One region of the Pseudoalteromonas sp. SiA1 genome, then DNA from elsewhere that is predicted to be linked to it. Evidence: riboswitches for the same ligand, from Rfam matches in the RefSeq annotation. Region 1 holds a riboswitch; the other holds the start of a gene.

Region 1 (7,577 bases):
CTTGTTACCTAAACATACACCACCCACGCGCTTGTTTGGTACGAATGGGATATCATCCCCCATAAACCAAAGCACAGAGTTTGTTGCAGACTTACGCGAAGAGCCTGTACCAACAACGTCACCTACGTAAGCAAGTGGTAAGCCTTTAGTTTTTAATTCTTCAAGCTGAGTGATTGGACCTACTTCACCGTCTTTGTCAGGGTTAATACCATCACGCTCATTTTTAAGCATGGCTAATGCATGAAGCGGAATATCAGGACGTGACCATGCATCTGGTGCTGGTGATAAATCATCGGTGTTTGTCTCGCCAGTGACTTTAAATACCGTAACAGAGATTTTTTCAGCAACGGCTGGCTTATTGATAAACCATTCTGCAGCAGCCCAAGACTCTATAATTTGCTTGGCGTATGCATTACCTGCTTTTGCTTTTTCTTCTACATCGTAGAACGCATCAAACATTAATAATGTGTTCGAAAGGCCTTTTACTACAATTGGCGCTAACGCTTCGTCATCAAGTAGTTCAACCATTGGAGCAATATTGTAGCCACCGAGCATAGTACCTAGTAACTCAGCTGCTTTTTCTTTAGAAATCAACGGAGAAACAGCTTCACCTTTAGCAACAGCCGCTAAAAAGCCTGCTTTAATGTAGGCTGCATCATCAACACCTGGTGGTACGCGGTTGATCAGTAGTTCTAGGATGAACTCTTCTTCACCTGCCGGTGGCGTTTTAATTAGCTCAATAAGATCAGCCGTCTGCTGAGCATCTAATGGCGCTGGTACGATACCTAACGCGGCACGTTCTTCTACGTGTTTACGATATTCTTGTAGCACAGTATTGCCCTCTTGGTGACGTTAAAGTATTCGGTGGTGTTTACTAAACACACCATAACCCAATACTTATAGTATTCTAACGCTCGATTATAAAGCTTTTGTGCATAGATTAAAATCCATCCACTTAGGCAGCTAGTTATAGCGATTATTAATAATATGAATAGTGGATTTCATAAAATCAACTTTCATGAATACTTATTAACAGCCATAAAAAAACCCAGCCTAAGCTGGGTTTTTACTCAATAATGAGACTATTAACGTAATACTTTTACACGTTTAATAGATTTTACGTGTGCTTCAACGCGGCGGTTTTCAGCATGCGCTTTTGCCGTATTCGCTTCATTTTTAAGGCGTTCTTCACCTAAACCTGCCGTTGTAATGCGATCTTCTGCAATACCATCAGCAATTAGCTTTTTAGCTACTGCATCAGCACGTTTTTTAGATAACCATTTATTGTAAGACGCTTTACCTACTGCAGACGTATGACCTTCAAGAAGCACTGTTGTATCTGGGTACTCTTTTAAGAAAGTCGCTACTTCATCAATATCATTTAAGTACTGCTGTGAAACTGACGAGTCATTGTTAGGGAATGTTACTAACAAGCTTACTGTTACTTCAGTATCTTCATAAAGTGTACAACCATCGCTACCAACAGCATCTGTCATAGGCGTATTGGCACATTTATCATCTACATCAGGAATGCTGTCTTTATCTGTATCAGCAAGTGCTACCGGCACAGGAACAATTTCTGGCTCTGGCTGTGGTGCAGGCTCAACCGGTGCTACTGGCGCCGATTTTTGACCAAAGAAGTAGTTTATACCTAATTTAGCGCCAACATCTGTGTAGCCTTTGTCTAAACCTTGGTAAACACTGGTTTCAGCATTAACAAAAAAGTTGTCTGTAACAAAGTGTCGGTAACCTACACCTGCGTTTACAAACGTGTTGTCATCAACAACATCAATATCTTTCAGACCAAATAAACCGTAGAAAGGACCGCCACCAAAGTGGTAAAGTGCATCGATACCGTAACGTTCGCCGTCAATATCGTTGCGGTTGTTCAATACTTTGTCGTGAGCATTAAAGTCTAGGTCTGCGTACTCTAAACGCGCACTCCAGTAATCATTAAAGCGGTAGCCTAATTCAGCACCCCAGCCTGTTGACTCATTAACGTCAAGGCCAGCTTGCTCACGCATGTTTTTCCACGAAGCATCGTAATAATCGCCGAATGCACCGATGTAAAAGCCTTCTTGCTCGGCTGCGAAAGTAGATGCGCTAGTTGCAGCTAACGCAATAGCCATTGTAAGTGATTTTAATTTCATTGTTTTCTTCCCATTTTAACAACTAAAAATGTAGCTAAGCATTGCTAGCTCTTCTAACTTACCTATACAGTAACTGAGTCTTTGTTAATCAATACTTAACGCAAATATATTTTTTCAATATCTAGGATAATAAAACTAGCTCATAAAAAATGTCGATGAACACAGGCTAGCTCAAAAAGCAAACAATCGCTTTAAACCCCACACGATCACTGGCTTTTATGGAGTTATGGTATCACCCGTTCATAGTTTGCTCTATGAATGAACGTCGCTGGGGTAAAAAATGACCTTTTATATTCATTTTAAAATGCAAAAAATCATACTTAAGTACCACAAAAAGTACGATAATTCTTATCATCTTCGGGCGGCGTTTGAAACTCTGTGGCCTGCACATGGTTTGTGTAAGGGCTCGCCATCACTTTGCTAAAACGACTGAGTAGCTCACTATCCCCATGCGTAGTGTACTGAGTAATAATATCTTCAATAATATGGTTACGTGGGATCACGCTCGGATTGGCTTGTCGCATCACTTGATAGCTGTGCTCATTAGTTCGTGTTTGCCATTGCTGTGCCCAAGAGGTAAGTGCTGATGGTATTTCAGCTTGCCCATTTAACGACTCAGTGAGTGCATTAAAAGTATTGGTATAATCAAGCTGGTGTTGTTTTAATAACCCTAGTAACTCCCCCACCAACTCATTATCTTTATCATCCGCGACTGTTAACCCTAACTTTTGCGCCCACATCGCGCTAAATTGTTGGTTAAATTGCGTTGAAAAGCCCTCAATTAAAGGCGTCATCATTGCCACCGCTTGCTCGTCATCGTCACTGATCAGCGCTATTAGACTCTCTGCTAAGCGGGCACAGTTCCAACTTGCCATGTTTGGCTGATTACCAAACGCATAACGCCCTTGTTTATCAATAGAGCTAAACACGGTATCAAAATCAAACTGGTTCATCATGGCACATGGGCCGTAATCTATGGTTTCACCACTAATTAAGGTGTTATCGGTGTTCATAACACCATGAATAAACCCCACCCTCATCCAACTTACGACTAATTTGACTTGGTTGGCGATCACTGCAGCTAAAAAATCTAAATAACGCTGAGCGCCAGTGCTGTTAATCTCGGGATAGTGTCTTTGAATGGCTAAGTCGGCTAAGTTTTTTAGGCTAGTAACGTCACCTTGAGTGGCTAAATATTGAAACGAGCCCACCCGAATATGACTGCTGGCGAGTCGGGTTACAATAGCACCTGGTTGAGGTGGGTTGCGATAGACGGTTTCGCCACTGCCAACCACGGCTAAACAACGCGTTGTTGGAATGCCAAGCGCGTGCATAGCTTCGCTCATTACGTACTCACGAATAGCTGGACCTAATGCACAGCGGCCATCGCCTCCGCGCGAAAATGGCGTAGCACCAGCGCCTTTTAATTGCAGATCCCAAAGCTGATTTTTATCATCGCTAATCGCACCGAGCAAATGCGCCCTACCATCCCCTAGTCGCGGTGAAAAGTGACCAAACTGATGACCAGAATATCCCAGTGCCACCGGAGAAATCGCTTGGGGTTCATTACCGCTAAATATATTTGCTCGGGAATCTGCATCCACTTGTATATTAAATTGCTTAGCTAGGGGCTCATTCCATAACAATAACTGTGGCGCTGTCACCTTGGCTGGATGATCGCTAATTGCAAACCCCTCACCAATGTCGGTATACCTTGGCACTAATTTCATAATTAATCCTATTGTTTTTGGCTGATACCTACGCGATTGTCGCCTACACCATAAGCGACAATTAAGCTTAGCTCTTGCATGCTTAAGCCGCTTTGCTGCTGCAGTTCATTAAAGAATGCCTGCGCCGCACTTAGTGACTTTTTAGTTTGTAATCCGCCATCTATAATTTTATGGGCACGCAAATAGCTTTCTACGTCTCTTGAAAGTAAAAAAGTATCTTTTCCTAAGGCGCGCAGCGCATAAGGGCCGGTATTACCACCAAGCCTTGCACCATGCTTTTTTAAATACGCCCACAAGCCAATAATATCTTCACTTGGCCAGTTAGCAATAAACTCACTAAAGCTGCCGTATTGCTCTGCAACTTCGTGGATCATATACGCATTTTCAGTAATAGTTTTTACTTTTTTATAGTTGCGTACAATCCGCTCATCACTGGCTTTTTGCTCAAGCATATCCGGTGGCATCATCAATAGCTTTTCAACACTAAAGTCCCAGAAAACCTCTCTAAATCCGGCCCACTTACTGTTGATCACCGACCAATAAAAACCACTTTGAAAAACTTTCCGAGTAAATTCTTCTAGCCAATCATCATCACTTAATGTGACGAGTTGCTTTGTTGATAAAGGTTTTGCGAGTAACAACTTAAGCATTTTTTCAGAGCCCTTTCGCTCTACCGCTCGCTTATAAATATCACTAAATTTTTCCATCTGCTTAATACCTTACTTCGACAATAGTACTAGTGTACGAGAAAAGCAGCTAATACGTAATAACTGTCAATCAGGATGAATCTATCTATATTTAGTCACTTGACACCTAGACGGCTAAAGTGGTTTAATCGCCACACTTACCCTATTACATTGTATTTGCTGATTGATTTTTCAATAGCAAGTGCAAAGGGCTGGAAGAGGTGCGTTATTCAGGTAGCGTATGTTAGGAGCGCAAACTCCATTGAGCATACGTGAGGGGAATTAACGCCGAGAGGTAACACTTTTTTGTGAAAGGTTGCTTCGGGCGACTAGGTTGAATCCTAGCGACTGTCACCAATAACATATTTGGTGGAGAGCTTCTGGTCTTAGTATAATAAGGCCGTGCGCCCTATTATTTAAGCCCATTCGCTCTTCGAATTATAAACACATTCAAAGAGTCAGGCATCCTAAATACCCGCCAAAAACTCGACGAATGCCCTATAAGTTCGTGAGAGATGATCAACAACTTCAATATTAACAATTTCCATTTATGGACTGCGCTGATCACCCCATTTGATCAAAATGGCCTAGTTGATTACGCAACCTTAGACACCTTGGTGGCCGAACAAGAAGCCGCTAACAATGGCATTTTACTGCTAGGTAGCACCGGCGAAGGGTTAGCCCTTACCCTCAAAGAACAGCAAGCCATCGTAGAGCATGTCTGCCAATTACAGCCGAGCGTCCCCCTTATGGTTGCGGTAGGCGGTAGTAACTTAAAGCAACAGCTTGAATGGGTTAATTACTGCAACCAGCTGCCTATCCATGGTTTTTTACTCGGCTCGCCTTTGTATGCCAAACCCGGTGCAGTGGGGCAAACGCATTGGTTTGAAAGCTTACTCAATGCCAGTTCTCATCCTTGTATGCTTTATAACGTACCAGGACGTAGTGCGGTTAGCATTCCCATTGCAACCATTGAAAACCTCAAACAACATAAAAATTTATGGGCACTGAAAGAAGCCAGTGGCTCTATCTCTCAATTTGAAGCCTATCGACAAGCAGCGCCTGAACTAGCCATTTTTAGTGGTGACGATGCCCTCATGCCTTATTTTGCCCAAGCAGGTGCAAAAGGTTTAGTGTCGGTTGCAGCCAATGCATGGCCAGTGCAAACCCATGAGTTTGTAAAGCGCAGTTTAAGCGGCCAACACCCTAATCTTTTTGTCCAGTGGTCTAGTGCTATCAATAGCTTATTTTCAGTAGCCAACCCTATCCCAGTCAAAGTGTTAATGCATTTACAAGGGCGTATTGGCAGTCCGTATTTACGCCCACCTTTAACACACCTTGAGCTGACACACACAGATGACATTTCATCGGCAAACAACACCATTTTATCTTGGCATTAAATACAGGTTTTTATAATGAACTGGTTAGAACTATTAAATAATTTAGAAACGGGCGCGGTTCGCGCAGCAACACAAGACGAAAACGGCCAATGGCACGCTAACGTAGAAGTAAAGCAAGGCATTTTAGAAGCCTTTAAAAACGGTCAAAACACCGAGTTTGCTGGCGGTTTTGTTGATAAACATAACTTAGCGCCGCAAAGCTTTGAAGCCACAGCAGGCGTTCGCATGGTACCCGGTGGTTCAAGTGTGCGCCGTGGTGCACATGTTGCCAAAGGCACTATTATTATGCCACCTGCGTACGTAAATATTGGTGCATTTATTGACGAGGGCACTATGGTAGATAGCCACGCGCTCGTAGGGTCGTGTGCTCAAGTAGGTAAAAATGTGCATTTAAGCGCAGCGGTACAATTAGGCGGAGTACTTGAGCCCATTGGTGCCAGCCCTGTGGTCATAGAAGACGATGCATTCATTGGTGCAGGCTGTGTGATTGTTGAAGGCGTGGTAGTTAAAAAAGGCGCGGTACTTGCCCCAGGTGTTCGCTTATCTGCAACCATCCCTGTTTATGACTGCGTAAATGAGCGCCAGCTTGATAAAGGCGAAGCAATCCCTGAATACGCGATTGTGATCCCTGGATCTCGCCCTGCGTCAAACGATTGGGCGCGCGAGCAAGGCTTAAGCATGTCGTGTGCGTTAATTGTTAAATACCGTGACGAGCAAAGTGATGCGTCATTATTGCTTGAAGAGGTTTTACGTTAATGACCTTTTTGAGCACGCCCGTTAAAACCGCTATTGATAAGCTAGCAACTGAGCTTGATACGCCCTTTTTTGTTTATGATCTTGATTCACTAAACACACATTTAACGCGTTTAGTGGCACAAACCGAGGTAAAACTCTGGTATGCAGTTAAAGCGAACCCGTTATCTAGCGTGATCCAACGCTTAAATAACGCTGGTTTTAACTTTGATGTCGCCAGTAAAGGCGAGCTTGAGCAAGTCCTTGCTCAAGGAATTAACAGTGAACGCGTGCTCAACACGGGGCCTGCAAAAAGCCCTAAACAAATTAAGCACTTTATTGCGCGTGGCGTGCGTACCTTTGTGGCCGAAAGTCTCAATCAGGTACGTTGGCTCAACGAACAAGCGATTGCTCAGCAGTGCCAGTTGCAGGTTTTATTAAGGGTACAATTACGCTGGCCCGAGGGTGATAAAAACCCGCTAGGGGGCGATAGTCTTACTCCATTTGGCTTAGGGTGCGACGAGTGGCAGGCGCTAAATACCAGTGACTACTGTGCACTTAATTTTGACGGTCTGCATATTTTTCAGTGGGGCAACATGCTTAGCAGCGACAAACTCGCTGAGCTGTGGACACAAATGATTACGCCGTTAAGGCAACTTGCTGAGGATTTAAATATTAACCTCAAGGTGCTGGATTTAGGTGGTGGTTTAGGTATTCCCTATACGCTTGATACGCCCACTCTAAGTTGGGATGCACTCATAGAGGCGCTTGCAAAAATTAAATGCGATGCGGGGGTTACTGAGCTATGGATGGAACTAGGTCGCTACGCTGTAGGCGAATGCGGCCACTACGCCACACCTGTTGTTGAGCGTAAACTAA
Region 2 (7,577 bases), 1.6 Mb from region 1:
TAACAAGCTGCTTAGAATCAGTGCCCGTTATAAAACCGACGACCGCTCGTTTAGGAGTCCGTTCGGCTGCATTAAAATAATCCTGTCGTAATTAAAACAACAAGAGTGAAGCATCTATAGTAAGAATAGTTTATGGTAATAAAATAATTGATTACTTGGAGCTAGTTAATGGATATTGCTTTTTTTAGTGCTCAGAAATATGAGCGCCCTTTTTTTGAGCAAAGTTTAAATGGCTTTTCTAACATCACTATTACTTACTTTGAGCAAAGTTTATCGGCGCAGACGGCAATATTAGCTAAAAACTTTAACGCTGTGTGCGTATTTGTAAACGATACAGTAGATAAAGCAGTGATTGAGCAACTTGCCACATTGGGTGTTAGCGCTATTTTATTACGCTGTGCGGGGTTTAATAACGTTGACTTGCCTGTTGCCAAACAGCATAACCTCAGCGTATTACGCGTACCCGCTTACAGCCCTGAGGCAGTAGCTGAACATTGTGTTGCCCTTATGCTCACCCTCAGCCGTAAAACACACAAAGCTTATAACCGCGTGCGCGAAGACAACTTTGATTTAAATGGCTTACTCGGGTTTAACTTACATAACAAGACCATAGGGATTATAGGCTGCGGAAAAATAGGCTTGGCACTGTGTAACATTTTAAATGGTTTTGGCGCTAACGTTTTAGTGTGCGACCCTTTTGCAAAACCAGGCAATTACACTATTACCGATTTAAATACCCTACTTGCCCAAAGCGATATAATTTCACTGCACTGCCCGCTGAGCGAAGATACGCATCATTTAATCGATGACGCTGCATTTAATAAAATGAAAACCGGCGTCATGCTCATTAATACTTCTCGCGGTGCGCTGGTAAACAGCCAAGCGTGTATTAAAGCACTTAAATCACAAAAACTGGGGTACTTAGGGCTTGATGTGTACGAACAAGAATCAGAACTGTTTTTTAAAAACCACAGTGACGAAATAAATCAAGACGATATATTCTCTCGTTTAGTGAGTTTTAGAAACGTGTTAATAACAGGGCATCAAGGCTTTTTTACTCAAGAAGCTCTAACCGAAATCGCTAATATAACATTACAAAATGCATTTGAGGTTACTCAAGGAAATAGCTTAACAAACGAAGTGCTATAGCGCGGCTAAACAAAAAGCAAAAAAGCGAACAAAATATAGTGTTCGCTTTTTTGTTATCAATAACACATGAGTTATTAACGCGTTCTAGCCAAACGCAACGTTTGCAAATACTAAGGTCATTAGCACTGGGCAGACAAAACGAATGTACTGAGCAAACCAATAATGTGCACCAGAACTTGCTTGATGAAGCTTATTACCACGTTGCCATAGCCAGCCTACCGTTATAAAGTAAAACAGCCCCATTAACGGCAATTGGTATTGAGTAAATACCATAATCACTAAACCAAATAACCAATCAAAGTTTAAAATAATGGTACTGGCACAAACAAATACAATTGCACTGACTGCCCATGTTGCTTTGGTTCTATCTACACTGTGGTTTTCAACCAAAAATGCCACAGGGATCTCAGTTGATGAAATAGTTGAGGTAACTGAAGCTATCGACATCAATACAAAAAATAATAAGCCAACCAATAAACCAATTTCACCCATAGTGCCAAATAGCTCAGGTAATATGGCAAAAATAAGTTGTCCCTCACCAATTAATTTACCGTTATTAAATACTTCAACGCCATTGTACTGGGCAACATAAATAGCCGGAATTATTAATAAGCCCGCCAAAAACGCCACGCTGGTATCAAGTAGCGCAACACTTGCGGTTAATTTTGGTAAGTTAGCTCCGGGTTTTAAATATGAGCCGTAAATCATCATACAGCCTACCCCAAGCGACAACGAAAAGAACGCTTGCCCCATTGCGGCAATAATTAAATCAGGGTCGAGTATTTTACTAAAGTCAGGCACTAAATAAGCAGCAAACCCTTCGCTTGCGCCATCTAACGTTGCAATATAAATAATAAGCCCAATAAGGAGAACAAGTAAAAGCGGCATTAAACGGCGTGACCAGGTTTCTATTCCCGACTTCACCCCTTTTAAAATAATACTGGCGGTTAAAATAAGCATAAGCGGCGTAAAAATAAAATTACGTAACATAGAGTCGCTATGTAAAAACTCACTCAAGCTATGCAAGCCAAAAAAGCTACTTATAGGCTCTATAGCGTAGGAAAGCATCCAACCGGCCACAATAGAGTAAAAACTTAACATAACGATGGCACCGGCAAGGCCAATATAGCCTGCTGCGGCTCCCACTTTAGGGGCGTGATCTTGCCATGCTTGGCTTAGCGCTTTAACAGGGTTAGCTTGGGCTTTGTAACCTAAATACAGCTCGGTGTATAAAGCAGGTAACGCCAGCAAAAAAATAACGATAAAGTAAACCAGTAAAAATGCGCCGCCACCATGATTAGCAGCCTGCGTAGGAAAACCCCATATATTACCTAAACCTACGGCTGCACCGGCTGCTGCCAATACAAAACCTAGTCGACTTTGAAAACCATCACGCACTTGTGCCATACACCTACAAATCTGTTATTATTTTAACGAATGCGAATTAAACCATATTTAAGAGCCACTGAGTAATAAAAATGTACTTAGCGCTCACAACAACTAACAACCGCTCACAAACTATCCAGCTTTGGGTAATAAATATGTAATCGGTCGTCATTTATAACGAGCAATGATGAGTGTAACTTACTTTGAAAACCAGCTAGAAATCACGCCCGCTTTAGCAAATAACAGCCATTGCATTGCGTTGCTTAACGCGACCACCCTCAATGTGGGTGAATTTGATTTACCCCACTATTTAAGCCCTTTTGAGCTCAATGTTATTAATCGGCGTAAAAATCCACAGGCTAAACAAGAATATTTAGCCACACGTTTAGTGCTTAAATACCTAGTAAAATCCGCTTGTTCTTCTTATGCATCATTAAAGCTGTGTGATATTAGTTCTGAATTTAACCCCGATAACAGTAAATTAGAATTACATATTAAAAATACAACAGGCGTGATCAGTTGCTGTATTTCTCATTCTCATGGTTTTGTAGGTGCAGCGTTAAATGTAGCATCAACTCAATTTGGCTTTGATATTGAAAAAATTAGTTTAAAGCGCCCTTTTAATAAACTCGCTAAACACTTTTACCACCCAGCCGAAGTGAGCTTAATAACCGATACAGATAACATAACAACTCAAGCACATCATTTCTTTAGGATTTGGACATTAAAAGAAGCGCTGGCTAAAGCCACCACCCGCCCTATTGCTCAGCTATTAAGCCCTAATGTGTTTAACGAACTTAATAACGCCCAGCTTACAGCCTGCAGCAATACCGTGGTTGGAGCACATAACGACATGTTTGATATTAGCGTTGTGGCAAAAAAAAGCACCGACTGGCGGTGCTCAATAATGACTATTAACGATTTACGCAGCGCAATCACTTTCTAGTAATCGACTATGAATCGCTTGAACCACTGCATCAGACTCGCTTTGCTCAACTAAAAAGCACAGGTTGTGTTTACTCGCACCATGGCAAATGAGTCTAATATTAAAGTCACTTAATACTTTCATTAAATTCATTTCATGTTGGCGCAAAACAATTTCAGAGCCAATTAACGCTACCAGCGTTAAATTGTTTTCAACCGATACATGGCAAAATTCAGCGAGTTTATCTAAGCACTCTTGATCTAGCTCTGGGCGTGATGCATTAGGCGCATTATCAAGGGTAATTGCTACACTAATTTCAGAGGTGGTAACCAAATCTACCGAAATATTACACTCACTTAAAATAGTAAATATACGCGCTAAAAAGCCACTGGCTAACAGCATTTCTGGGCTTTTAAGGGTTAATAATATTTGATTTTTACGTTGTGTTACCGCACGAATACCAGGTAGCTGCGATTTTTCACGTTCAATCCACGTACCGCCAAGTTCTGGCTCTGTGCTTGAGCCAACAAACACATTAATATGGCTGCGACTGGCAGGTAAAATAGTTGCCGGGTGCAATACTTTAGCGCCAAAGGTCGCCATTTCTGCTGCTTCATCAAAACTTAAACGCGCAATAGGAGTGGCTTTTACACACAAACGAGGATCGGTGCTAAAAATACCCACTACGTCAGTCCAAATATGCACACTTTTAGCGTTAATAGCCTCAGCAAGCAGTGCAGCGCTATAATCTGAGCCGCCTCGACCGAGCGTGGTCGTTAAATTGTTTGCATCGCTACCAATAAACCCTTGGGTCACAATAACGCTATCATCAAGCAGCGGAATTAAATGTGTTTGAGCGGCTTGCGCTGTGGCGGCCACATTTGGTGTTGCTTTACCAAATTGGCTATCGGTTTTAAGCACCTGGCGCACATCAAAACGAGTGGCATTTAAACCCTTTAACCTTAGTACTTGGGTAAATAAGTACGACGATAAACGCTCGCCAAAGCTAAGTAGCTCATCGAACTGCTGCTCAGTATTGAGTGTTTGTGCCGCCAACGTTTGAAATGCATCAAGCGTTTGATTAAACCCAAGGGCTAAATCCTCATCTAACGACAGGTCATTTAAAATAGCCTGCTGAATCGCAAGGACACCATCAATATGCTGTTGGCGTTTAGTGGCTTCAATACCCGCTTTGCAAAGCTCCACTAAATGATTGGTCACTCCGGCACTGGCGCTTACTGCAACAATACGTACATTTTTATCGTTTACGATAATTTCGCTACAACGGCTCATCGCCTCAAAGTTAGCAACGCTGGTGCCACCAAATTTGGCAACAATGTAATCTGATTTTGTGCACTGTGAACTTTGTGGCACTGGTTGGGTAGTCATTTCGTCTCCTTTCGCGGCATCCAAACCGCAATAAAACAAGAAGAACTTGGCAGGAAATAAAGATAAGAAAAATCTACTGCCAGAAGCTCTCCACCTAAATTGGTGACAGTTTTGAGGATTCAGCCCCATAAACCGAAAAACAATGGTAACGACCCATTATTTTCCTCGGCGAGTACTTCCCTCCTTAATGATCGCAGGCTGTCGTTGCCTCACATTAAGTACCTAAGTATCGCACCTCTTCTGAATGTATTATTAACCTGTGGCTAATAAAACAAAACCGCACTAAGAGTGCGGCTTTGAAAGTTATCGTTTAGACGTCTAGCTGTCAAGTCGTTTTACTATAAAATCAAATAAAACTACCCATTAAGTAAGAGCCCGCATAACCAAAGGTGTAACACAGTAATAAATACAGCGATAAGCGAAGGTAACTTGCAAACGTCAGCTCTTTTACCTTACTCATGGCTATAATACCGGCCGCCGAGCCAATGATTAGCATAGAGCCACCTACACCGGTTGCATACGTAAACGACAACCAATGCTGTTGACTCATTACAATGTCGGCTTTTAATAACGCTGCCGTTAGTGGCACGTTATCAACACCTGCAGATAAAATACCCATTAAGTAGTTTGCGTACTCTGGCGCCATTACCGTATACAAATTAGTAAATTGGCTCAGTACCCCAACTTCTTTTAACGCACCAACAAGCAGTAACACACCCACGAAAAACAATAAGGTGTCGTACTCTATGTCGCGTATAAAATCGATCATATCTTTGTTGATGTCTTTTTTGCGCATTAAAAATTGCGCGACTAAAAACATAATAGATAAACCCAATAAAAAAGTAAGCAGAGGCGGTACACTGTATAAAACACTCAATGTAAGCGTAGCAATAACCGTAGTGAAGAAAATAACCGCAATGGTTATGTCGGTTTTTTCAATACGTTTAAATTTAGTTTTTTTAAACTCGAGTTGCTTATTCATGCCAATTGATAACAAAGTAGCCAGTAATAATACACTTAGTAACGCAGGCACAATTAACAGTAATAAATTGCTAATTGTTACTTTACCATCAAGGAAAATCATAAGTGTGGTTACATCACCCGTGATAAGTGATACACCACCGGAGTTTACAGCAAATACAATAAGCGTGGCGTACTTAACTAACTTTTTGGCTTCAAGTTTTAATGACATAATCACTGCCAGTGATATTAGCGTGGCCGTAACGTTGTCTGAAATAGATGAAAATAAAAACGCAAAACACCCCACCAAAAACATCAGCTTTCGCTCACTAATGCTGGTTGGCATAATCCGATTCACAACATTTTCGATAAGTCCTTTAGAGTTTAAATAGGCGACAAAGGTCATTGCGGCCATTAAAAACAGCCATAAAGAAGCAATTTCTAAAATATTGTGGTCTAGGAGGGTTTGAATCGTTTCGGGGCTTTGCCCATTAAGAGGAAAAATAAAGGAGATAATCCAGCAAAGTGTACCAAAAAATAACGTCGTTTTGGCTTTGTTAACGTGGATCACATCCTCAATAACGATAAGCAAGAATGCAATCGCTATCAGCGTCAGGATAATCGAGGAAACCATGATATTAAACAACCTTCGGGGTTAAGTAAAAATTGAAACCATGTAAAAAATATACCCACAAACTCTATGTGCCTATATTCGGCGCGGATACTATCACTAAGCGGGTGTAAAAACTATTATTAAATCGTCGCAAAAACGAATACCATATAAGTTCGAGAAATATAAAATAACGAATACTAGGAAGTTGCAACGCCTTATGATCCCAGCTAAAAAGCTACTTAATACCCTAAATGAACACTGGGGTGTATTAGAGCTATTATTTAAGCGCTTTAAAATGGCCGACTTTAGTATTAAAGATCTTCAAAATGCCATTAAGCAAAAGCAACCCACGTGGAATAATGAGCGTATTTATAAAGAAACCAACCGGTTATTAAATCAAGAAATTATTATTCCGCTGGCTAAATCGTCACAACTGGAAATTAACCGCGCCATTGCCGATTTTGCCACCTTTTTACTGCAAGAAGAACATTTAGGCTTAGCACAAGAAATAAGTGTATTGGTTGATGATTTGGCCCGTTTAGGTAATCGGCTATCTAATGCCGGTGAAATGGAAGATTTTGATGATTTACGCCGCTTTAGCCGTATTATGGATGATCGGGTGCGTAAAATAATCAAACTGTTTTTACACAACGAAAACGCCATTTTAAATATTGTTGAGCAAGCCAAATCTAATAATGCAGTGCAGTCGCTACAAAAACGCTATAAAGCCGTGATAGAAGCGTTTGATGAGTATATAGAACCCATGCTGGAAATGGTGGATATTAGAGGCGACTTTCATGCCTGTTTTACTTTAATTGAGCAACAAATTAGCACCCAAATAGAACATATTGAACGTTCAGGCAAAGCGTACAACGATAAACGCATGCTTGAGCAATTGCGTACCCGAATTCTAGAAATGCACTTAGTTGGCCGGATAAGCTTACGTAAAAGTGCCGATATGCTTATGCCACTGCGTGAAGAGTTGCGCCGTAATAACCTTGTTACCCGCCAAGTAGCAAAAGTATTAGGGCTAATACGTAAAAATGGGGTAGATAATATGCTCAGCGCCGTGCAGCCACATTTTGTAAGCGATGCGCAAAAGTATTCATTGGGTCAACAGCGCCATATAGTAGCCTACATGGCAAGCCTGGCTGA

What was found. A riboswitch is a leader RNA that binds a small molecule or an ion and turns the genes downstream of it on or off. The one in region 1 is predicted to bind lysine.
Region 2: it holds a riboswitch for lysine, as region 1 does, so the genes downstream of both, lysC (lysine-sensitive aspartokinase 3) here and dapA (4-hydroxy-tetrahydrodipicolinate synthase) in region 1, are expected to answer to the same signal.

What each region holds. Positions count from the first base shown of each region.
Region 1 is NZ_CP076084.1:204,116-211,692, reverse strand. It holds gene acnB (bifunctional aconitate hydratase 2/2-methylisocitrate dehydratase) at 1-831, opposite strand, end outside; gene KK487_RS01025 (OmpA family protein) at 1,086-2,150, opposite strand; gene KK487_RS01020 (protein adenylyltransferase SelO) at 2,471-3,880, opposite strand; gene KK487_RS01015 (DNA-3-methyladenine glycosylase I) at 3,889-4,587, opposite strand; lysine riboswitch at 4,775-4,954, shown strand; gene dapA (4-hydroxy-tetrahydrodipicolinate synthase) at 5,082-5,966, shown strand; gene KK487_RS01005 (2,3,4,5-tetrahydropyridine-2,6-dicarboxylate N-succinyltransferase) at 5,982-6,722, shown strand; gene KK487_RS01000 (PLP-dependent decarboxylase) at 6,722-7,577, shown strand, end outside.
Region 2 is NZ_CP076084.1:1,937,381-1,944,957, forward strand. It holds gene KK487_RS08925 (glutathione peroxidase) at 1-80, shown strand, start outside; gene KK487_RS08930 (2-hydroxyacid dehydrogenase) at 169-1,149, shown strand; gene KK487_RS08935 (sodium-dependent transporter) at 1,234-2,556, opposite strand; gene KK487_RS08940 (4'-phosphopantetheinyl transferase family protein) at 2,723-3,481, shown strand; gene lysC (lysine-sensitive aspartokinase 3) at 3,458-4,849, opposite strand; lysine riboswitch at 4,925-5,097, opposite strand; gene nhaD (sodium:proton antiporter NhaD) at 5,196-6,443, opposite strand; gene KK487_RS08955 (MksB family condensin complex protein) at 6,640-7,577, shown strand, end outside.